2 linked regions of the Caldimonas thermodepolymerans genome follow. The protein of the gene in region 1 interacts with the protein of each later gene in a pairwise test. Links are inferred from orthologs where the notes say so. Each region holds a gene or a part of one and is shown in the gene's direction. Other genes may lie near its edges.

The links. The genes of interacting proteins can lie anywhere in the genome.
Region 2: the proteins of ligA (region 1) and leuS interact in binary tests that used the Escherichia coli proteins (3 or more experiments, as listed by UniProt). The link is inferred for Caldimonas thermodepolymerans from one-to-one orthologs.

What each region holds. Positions count from the first base shown.
Region 1 is NZ_CP064338.1:1,988,336-1,993,143, reverse strand. Bases 364-3,283 are described here. They hold ligA (NAD-dependent DNA ligase LigA), read left to right. Parts: upstream 364-748; coding sequence 749-2,818; downstream 2,819-3,283. Other genes in these bases: def (peptide deformylase), read left to right, coding at 2,831-3,283; IS481_RS09330 (cell division protein ZipA C-terminal FtsZ-binding domain-containing protein), read left to right, coding at 364-735. Outside these bases: more of IS481_RS09330, read left to right, coding at 1-363; more of def, read left to right, coding at 3,284-3,367; IS481_RS09315 ([protein-PII] uridylyltransferase), read right to left, coding at 3,387-4,808. UniProt on the Escherichia coli protein: DNA ligase that catalyzes the formation of phosphodiester linkages between 5'-phosphoryl and 3'-hydroxyl groups in double-stranded DNA using NAD as a coenzyme and as the energy source for the reaction.
Region 2 is NZ_CP064338.1:353,933-358,152, reverse strand. Bases 1,032-4,206 are described here. They hold leuS (leucine--tRNA ligase), read left to right. Parts: upstream 1,032-1,357; coding sequence 1,358-4,006; downstream 4,007-4,206. Other genes in these bases: IS481_RS01745 (LPS-assembly lipoprotein LptE), read left to right, coding at 4,012-4,206; dapB (4-hydroxy-tetrahydrodipicolinate reductase), read left to right, coding at 1,032-1,202. In the rest of the region: IS481_RS01760 (outer membrane protein assembly factor BamE), read left to right, coding at 1-355; more of dapB, read left to right, coding at 399-1,031; more of IS481_RS01745, read left to right, coding at 4,207-4,220.

The sequences.
Region 1 (4,808 bases):
CCGCCCACGCGCCGCGCCGGCAGCAAGCCGTTCTTCATCGAGGCGCTCAACGTCGAGACCTCGGAATGGGAGGCGCCCCAACCCGGCCACAGCTACCGCGAGTTCCAGGCCGGCGTGCAACTGGCCAACCGCACCGGCGCGCTGAACGAGATCGAGTATTCCGAGTTCGTGCAGAAGGTGCAGGCCTTTGCCGACGCGCTCGGCGCCGCGGTGGACTTCCCGGACATGCTGGACGTGGTCGCGCGCGCCCGCGAGCTGGACCAGTTCGCCAGCCAGCACGACGCGCAGCTGGCCTGCCGCCTGCACGCCAAGGGCGCGGCCTGGACGGTGTCGTACCTGCAGCAGCACGCCAGCCGCCACGGCTTCGTGCCGGGCGTGGTGCCCGGCCGCCTGGTGCTGCCGGCGCGGGAGGAGGGCTCGCCGCCGGTGCTGAGCCTGCAGTTCGACCCGCAGGCGGCCTTTGCCGACGACCCGAACCTGGCCGCGGTGCGCGACGTGACGCTGTCCTTCGACGTGCCGCAGACCGCGCCGGGCGAACAGCCCTTCCAGGCCTGGCAGGCCAGTGCCCAGGCGCTGGCGCAGGACATGGACGCGGTGATCGTCGACGACGCCGGCCAGCCGCTCACCGGGCCGGCCTTCGAGGCCATCGGCCGCGAGCTGGAGCAGCTGTACCAGACGCTGGAAGAGCGGGGCCTGGGTGCCGGCTCGCCCGCGGCGCGCCGGCTCTTCAGCTGAAGGGGGCCGGACGATGACGCCCGACCTGTTTGACGACGCGCCGGGGGCGCGCGCCGACGGCCCGGCCGAGCGCGCCGCCTGGCTGCGCGAGCAGCTCAACCACCATGCCTACCTCTACTACGTGCTCGACGCGCCGGAGATCCCGGACGCCGAGTACGACCGCCTGTTCCAGGAACTGCAGGCGATCGAGGCCGCGCACCCCGAGCTGCTGACCCCGGACTCGCCGACCCAGCGCGTGATCGGCAAGGTGCTCGACGGCCTGACGCCGGTGAAGCACGCGCTGCCGATGCTGTCGATCCGCACCGAGACCGACACCACCGCCGGCGGCGCGCAGGCCTTCGACGCGCGCGTGCGGCGCGAGCTGGGGCTGGACGCCGATGCGCCGCCGGTGGAGTACTGCGCGGAGCTGAAGTTCGACGGGCTGGCCATCAACCTGCGCTACGAGGACGGCGTGCTCGTGCAGGCGACCACGCGCGGCGACGGCGAGACCGGCGAGGACGTGACGCAGAACGTGCGCACGATCGGCCAGATCCCGCTGCGGCTGCGTGGCAAGGCGCCGCCGCTGATCGAGATCCGCGGCGAGGTCTACATGCGGCGCGACGACTTCGAGCGCCTGAATGCCCGCCAGCGCGAGCGCGGCGAGAAGACCTTCATCAACCCGCGCAACACCGCCGCCGGCGCGATCCGCCAGCTCGACCCCAAGGGGCTGGCCGACAAGAAGCTGAGCTTCTACGCCTACGGGTTGGGCGTGACCGAGGGCTGGGACGCGCCGGCCACGCACAGCGCGACGCTGGATGCGATCGCCGCCTTCGGCGTGCCGGTGAACGACCTGCGCGCGGTGGTGCATGGCGCGCAAGGGCTGGTGGCCTACCACGAGCGCATCGCGAAGCTGCGCGACCAGCTGCCGTTCGACATCGACGGCGTGGTCTACAAGGTCAACCGCATCGACCTGCAGAAGCAGCTGGGCTTCGTGACGCGCGAGCCGCGCTGGGCGGTCGCGCACAAGTACCCGGCGCAGGAGGAGATGACGCGGCTCAACGGCATCGAGGTGCAGGTGGGCCGCACCGGCAAGCTGACGCCGGTGGCCAAGCTGGAACCGGTGTTCGTCGGCGGCACGACGGTCAGCAACGCGACGCTGCACAACCTGTTCGAGCTGCGGCGCAAGGGCGTGCGCGTGGGCGACACGGTCATCGTGCGCCGTGCCGGCGACGTGATCCCCGAGGTGGTGGGCCGCGTGCCCGGCCCGCGCAATGACTACGTGCCGAACTTCCGCATGCCGCGCCACTGCCCGGTGTGCGGCAGCGACGTCCGGCGCGAGAAGGGCAGCGTCGAGCACCGCTGCACCGGCGGGCTGTTCTGTGCCGCGCAGCGCAAGCAGGCGCTGCTGCACTACGCGAGCCGGCGCGCGATGGACATCGAAGGCCTGGGCGAGAAGCTCGTCGACCAGCTGGTGGACGGCGGCCTGGTGCGCACGCTGCCGGACCTGTACCGGCTCGACGTCGCGCAGCTGGCGGCGCTGGACCGCATGGGCGAGAAGAGTGCCGCCAACCTCGTCGCGGCGCTCGGGAAGAGCAAGGACACGACGCTGCCGCGCTTCCTGTACGCGCTGGGCATCCGCCACGTGGGCGAGACCACCGCCAAGGACCTGGCGCGCCACTTCGGCACGCTGGAGCGCGTGATGGACGCGAGCGTCGAGCAGCTGCTCGAGGTGAACGATGTCGGCCCGGTGGTGGCGCAGAGCATCCGCACCTTCTTCGAACAGGAGCACAACCGCGAGGTGGTGCAGCAGCTGCGTGAGGCCGGCGTGCACTGGAGCGAAAGCGACGGCCAGGCCGATGCCGCGCCCAAGCCGCTGGCCGGCAAGACCCTGGTGCTGACCGGCACGCTGCCGAACCTGACGCGCGACCAGGCCAGGGAGCTGATCGAGGCCGCCGGCGGCACGGTGGCCGGCTCGGTGTCGAAGAAGACCGACTACGTGGTGGCCGGCGCGGAAGCCGGCAGCAAGCTGGCCAAGGCGCAGGAGCTGGGCGTGCCCGTGCTGGACGAGGCGGGGCTGCAGCAGCTGCTGCAGGGCGCCGGCTGAAGGAGGGCGACGATGGCAGTCCGCGAGATCCTGAGGATGGGCGACGCGCGCCTGTTGCGGGTGGCCCGGCCGGTCGAGCAGTTCGACACGCCGGAACTGCGCGCGCTGATCGCCGACATGTTCGACACGATGGCTGCCGCCAACGGCGCGGGACTGGCCGCGCCGCAGATCGGGGTGAACCTGGCGGTGGTGATCTTCGGCTTCGACCACAACCCGCGCTACCCGGACGCGCCCCCGGTGCCGCGCACCGTGCTGATCAACCCGTCGATCGAGCCGCTGTCCGACGACGAGGAAGAGGGCTGGGAAGGCTGCCTGTCCGTGCCGGGGATGCGCGGCGTGGTGCCGCGCTGGAAGCACATCCGCTACACGGGCTACGACCCGCAGGGCCGGCGCATCGAGCGCGAGGCCGAGGGCTTCCACGCCCGGGTGGTGCAGCACGAGTGCGACCACCTGATCGGCAAGCTCTATCCGATGCGCATCCGCGACTTCACGCGCTTCGGCTACACCGAGGTGCTGTTCCCCGGGCTGGACGCGGCCTCGGACGACTGAACCGCCGTCCGCGGGCGCATCAGGCCAGCGCGTCCAGCAGGTCGGACTCCAGCTCGAGCTGGGTGCGCGCCTGGGCCAGCGCCGGCCCGTCGATCAGGAAGGTGTCCTCGACCCGCTCGCCCAGGGTGGTGACCTTGGCCAGCTGCAGGTTGACACGGTACTTGGCCAGCACCCGCGCGATCGAGTAGAGCAGGCCGGTGCGGTCGCTCGCGGAGACGCTCAGCAGCCAGCGCTGCGCGCGCTCGTCCGGGCGCAGCATCACGCGCGGCTGCACCGGGAAGGACTTGACTCGCCGCGACAGCCGCCCGCGGCTCGGTTCGGGCAGCGGCCCGGTGTCTTCCAGCGCCTGCACCAGCTGCGTCTCGACCAGCGCGACCAGGTCGCGGTGGTGGTCGGTGTAGGGTGAGACCACCTGGAAGGTGTCCAGCGCGTAGCCGGCGCGCGTGGTGTGGATCTTGGCGTCCAGGATGCTGAAGCCGGCGCCGTCGAAGTAGCCGCAGATGCGCGCGAACAGGTCGGCGCGGTCGGGGGCGTAGACCAGCACCTGCAGGCCTTCGCCGACCGGCGAGGGGCGCGCCTTGACGATCGGCTGCTGCGTCTGGACATGGCGCCACAGCGAGCGGGCGTGCCAGGCGATGTCGCCCGCCTCGTGGCGCGCGAAGTAGCTGACTTCCAGCGTCTTCCACAGCGCTTCCTGGGTGCCGGGCAGCTGCGAGTGCAGCGCCAGGTCCTGCAGGGCCTCCTGCTTGCGCGCCTCGATCTCGGCGTCCAGGTTGGGCCGGGTGCCGCCCAGCGCACGCAGCGTCAGCCGGTACAGGTCTTCCAGCAGCTTGCCCTTCCAGGCGTTCCACACCTTGGGGCTGGTGCCGCGGATGTCCGCCACGGTCAGCAGGTACAGTGCCGTCAGGTAGCGCTCGTTGCCGACGATCGCGGCAAAGTTCTCGATGACCTGCGGGTCGCTGAGGTCTTCCTTCTGCGCGATGCGCGACATCGTCAGGTGATGCTGCACCAGGAACTCGGCGAGCTTCGCGTCCTCCCGGGGCAGGCCGTGGTCGCGGCAGAAGCGGCGCACCTCCATCGCCCCCAGTTCGGAGTGGTCGCCGCCACGGCCCTTGGCCACGTCATGGAACAGCGCGGCCACGTACAGCACGTAGGGAGTGTCGAACTGCGCGGCCAGCTGCGAGCAGAACGGGTACTCGTGCGCGTGCTCGGGGATGAAGAAGCGGCGCACGTTGCGCAGCACCATCAGGATGTGCTGGTCCACGGTGTAGACGTGGAACAGGTCGTGCTGCATGCGTCCGACGATGCGGCGGAACACCCACAGGTAGCGCCCCAGCACCGAGGTCTGGTTCATCAGGCGGAAGACGTGCGTCTGCCCCTGCGGCTGCTTGAGGATCTGCAGGAAGGTGGCCCGGTTGACCGGGTCGGCGCGGAACTGCGC
Region 2 (4,220 bases), 1.6 Mb from region 1 along the record:
CCGCACCCAGGTGCGCGACATCCTCGGCTCGCCGCTGCTGACCGACATCTTCCACGCCGACCGCTGGGACTACCTGTTCACGATCCGGCGCCAGGGCGCGCAGCCGCAGCGGCGCCGGGTCACCGCCTGGTTCGACGGCGAGCAGCTCACCCGCCTGGAGGCCGACGACCTGCCGAGCGAGAAGGAGTTCGTCGACTCGATCGACACCTTCAAGCGCTCGCGCAAGGTGCCGCAGCTGGCGCTGACCGAGGAACAGCTCAAGGCCCTGCCGGCGCCCGCGCCGCGCCCGGCCGAGGAGACGCCCCCGCCGGCGCCGCTGCGCAGCTACCCGCCGCTGGAACCCTCCGGCGGCTGAGCCGCCTCCCTTCCCTGACCCGTCCTACGCGAGCGTCTCCACCATGACCCACCGTATCGCCATTGCCGGAAGCTCCGGCCGCATGGGCCGCATGCTGATCGAGGCCGTGCTGGCCGCCGACGACTGCCAGCTCGTGGCCGCCCTCGACCGCCCCGACAGCCCCGCCCTGGGGCAGGACGCCGGCGCCTTCCTGGGCCAGGCCACCGGGGTGGCCATCAGCGCGGACATCCCCGCCGCGCTGGCGCAGGCCGACTACCTGATCGACTTCACCCGCCCCGAGGGCACGATGGCCCACCTGCGCGCCTGCCGCGCCGCCGGCGTGAAGGCGGTGATCGGCACCACCGGCTTCTCCGACGAGCAGAAGGCCGAGATCGCCGCGATCGCGCGCGACGTGGCGGTCGTGATGGCGCCCAACATGAGCGTGGGCGTCAACGTGGTGCTCAAGCTGCTGGACGTGGCCGCCCGCGCGCTGAAGGAGGGCTACGACATCGAGATCATCGAGGCCCACCACCGCCACAAGGTCGACGCGCCGAGCGGCACCGCGCTGAAGATGGGCGAGGTGGTGGCCGCGGCGCTGGGCCGCGACCTCAAGCAGTGCGCGGTCTACGGCCGCGAGGGCGTGACCGGCGAGCGCGACCCGTCGACGATCGGCTTCGCGACGGTGCGCGGCGGCGACATCGTCGGCGACCACACCGTGCTGTTCGCCGGCACCGGCGAGCGCATCGAGATCACCCACAAGTCGTCCAGCCGCGCCACCTACGCCCAGGGCAGCCTGCGCGCGGTGCGCTTCCTGGCCGGCAAGGCCTGCGGCCTGTACGGCATGGACCACGTGCTGGGCATGGCCTGACGACCGGCCCCCGCCCGGCGCCCGCCGGGTGCCGCCCCCTGCCGCGGCCGCCGGCGCCCGGCCCGCGGCGCAGGCCCGGTTCCTATAATCGGCCACCCCCTTTTTCCTTGCACGAAGCAGGACCTGCGCCCGCCTCACGCCGGGCGCCACGCCCCATGAACACCCGACAACTCCCCGTTTACGACCACCGCCAGGTGGAAGCCGACGCCCAGGCCGACTGGCAGGCCCGTGACGCCTACCGCGTCACCGAAGACACGAACAAGAAGAAGTTCTACGCCTGTTCGATGCTGCCCTACCCCTCGGGCAAGCTGCACATGGGCCACGTGCGCAACTACACGATCAACGACATGTTGACGCGCTACCTGCGCATGAACGGCTACAACGTGCTGATGCCGATGGGCTGGGATGCCTTCGGCCTGCCGGCGGAGAACGCGGCGCTGAAGAACGGCGTGCCGCCGGCCAAGTGGACCTACGACAACATCGCCTACATGAAGAAGCAGATGCAGGCGATGGGTCTGGCGATCGACTGGTCGCGCGAGATCGCCACCTGCGATCCCAGCTACTACAAGTGGAACCAGTGGCTGTTCCTGAAGATGCTCGAGAAGGGCATCGCCTACCGCAAGACCCAGGTCGTCAACTGGGACCCGGTGGACCAGACCGTGCTGGCCAACGAGCAGGTCATCGACGGGCGCGGCTGGCGTACCGGCGCGCTGGTCGAGAAGCGCGAGATCCCGGGCTACTACCTGAAGATCACCGACTACGCCGAGGAGCTGCTCGACTTCGTCGTCAACAAGCTGCCCGGCTGGCCCGAGCGCGTGCGGCTGATGCAGGAGAACTGGATCGGCAAGAGCGAGGGCGTGCGCTTCGCCTTCACGCACGAGATCCGTGACGCGAGCGGCCACCTGATCCAGGACGGCAGGCTCTACGTCTTCACGACGCGCGCCGACACCATCATGGGCGTGACCTTCTGCGCAGTCGCGCCCGAGCACCCGCTGGCCCGGCACGCCGCGGCCTCGAACCCCAGGCTGGCCGCCTTCATCGAGGAGTGCAAGAAGGGCGGCACCACCGAAGCCGAGCTGGCGCTCAAGGAAAAGGAAGGCCTGCCCACGGGCCTGACCGTCACCCACCCGCTGACCGGCGAGCAGGTCGAGGTGTGGGTCGGCAACTACGTGCTGATGAGCTACGGCGACGGCGCCGTGATGGGCGTGCCCGCGCATGACGAGCGCGACTTCGCGTTCGCGAAGAAGTACGGCCTGCCGATCAAGCAGGTGGTCGCGGTCGAGGGCGAGACCTTCTCGGCCGACGCCTGGGCCGAGTGGTACGCCGACAAGCAGCGCGGCCGCTGCGTCAACTCCGGCGTGCTCGACGGGCTGGACCACAAGGCCGCGGTCGACAAGGTCGCCGAGCTGCTGGCCGCCAAGGGCCTGGGCGAGAAGAAGACCACCTGGCGCCTGCGCGACTGGGGCATCAGCCGCCAGCGCTACTGGGGCACGCCGATCCCCATCATCCACTGCGACGACTGCGGGCCGGTGCCTGTGCCCGAGAAGGACCTGCCGGTCGTGCTGCCGCAGGACTGCGTGCCCGACGGCAGCGGCAACCCGCTGAACAAGCGCGCCGACTTCCTGAACGTCGCCTGCCCGAAGTGCGGCAAGCCGGCACGGCGCGAGACCGACACGATGGACACCTTCGTGGATTCGTCGTGGTACTTCATGCGCTACTGCGACCCGACCAAGGACGACGCGATGGTCGGCGAAGGCGCGCAGTACTGGATGCCGATGGACCAGTACATCGGCGGCATCGAGCACGCCATCCTGCACCTGCTGTACGCGCGCTTCTGGACCAAGGTGATGCGCGACCTGGGACTGGTCAAGGTGGACGAGCCCTTCGTGAAGCTGCTCACCCAGGGCATGGTGCTCAACCACATCTACTCGCGCCGCAACGAGAAGGGCGGCATCGAGTACTTCTGGCCGCACGAGGTCGAGAACGTCTACGACGAGCAGGGCAAGATCGTCGGCGCCAAGCTCAAGAGCGACGGCTCGGCGGTGACCTACGAGGGCGTGGGCACGATGTCCAAGTCGAAGAACAACGGCGTCGACCCGCAGGATCTGATCGACCGCTACGGCGCCGACACCGCGCGCCTGTTCGTGATGTTCGCCTCGCCGCCCGAACAGACGCTGGAGTGGAACGACGCCGGCGTCGAGGGCGCGCACCGCTTCCTCAAGCGCCTGTGGAACCATGCCCAGTCGCGCAGCGAGCAGGTCGCGGGCGTGGCCGCCGGCGCGCAGCTGTCCGGGGCGGTGCCCGCCGAGGTCAAGAAGCTGCGCCTGGAGCTGCACCGCCTGCTGCAGCAGGCCACCTACGACTACGAGCGCATGCAGTACAACACCGTGGTGTCGGCCTGCATGAAGATGCTCAACACGCTGGAGGACTTCAAGGCCGAGGGCCCCGACGCCGCCTGGGCGGTGCAGGAAGGCCTGGGCATCCTGCTGCGCGTGCTGTACCCGGCCTGCCCGCACATCACCCATGCGCTGTGGCAGCAGCTGGGCTATGCCGCCCGCCTCGGCGACCTGCTGGACGCCCCGTGGCCGGCGGTCGACGAAGGCGCGCTCAAGCAGGACGAGATCCAGCTGGTGCTGCAGGTCAACGGCAAGCACCGCGGCGCGGTGACCGTGCCGGCCGGGGCCGACAAGGCCGCCATCGAGGCCGCTGCGCTGGCCAGCCCCGAGTTCCAGAAGTTCTCGGAAGGCAAGCCGGCGAAGAAGGTCATCGTCGTGCCCGGCCGCCTGGTCAACGTGGTGGTGTGAGCCCCATGCCGACGCGCCGCACGCTGCTGCTGGGCACCCTGCCGGCCCTGCTGCTGGCCGGCTGCGGGTTCCGGCTGCGCGGAGACTACCGCTTCGCGTTCCAGACCATCAAGCTGGGCTTCGCGCAGCGCTCGGAGATCGGCGACGAGCTGCGCCGGCAGCTGGCAGCCGCGCCGGACGTCCGGGTGGTCGAATCAGCCAAGGACGCCCAGGT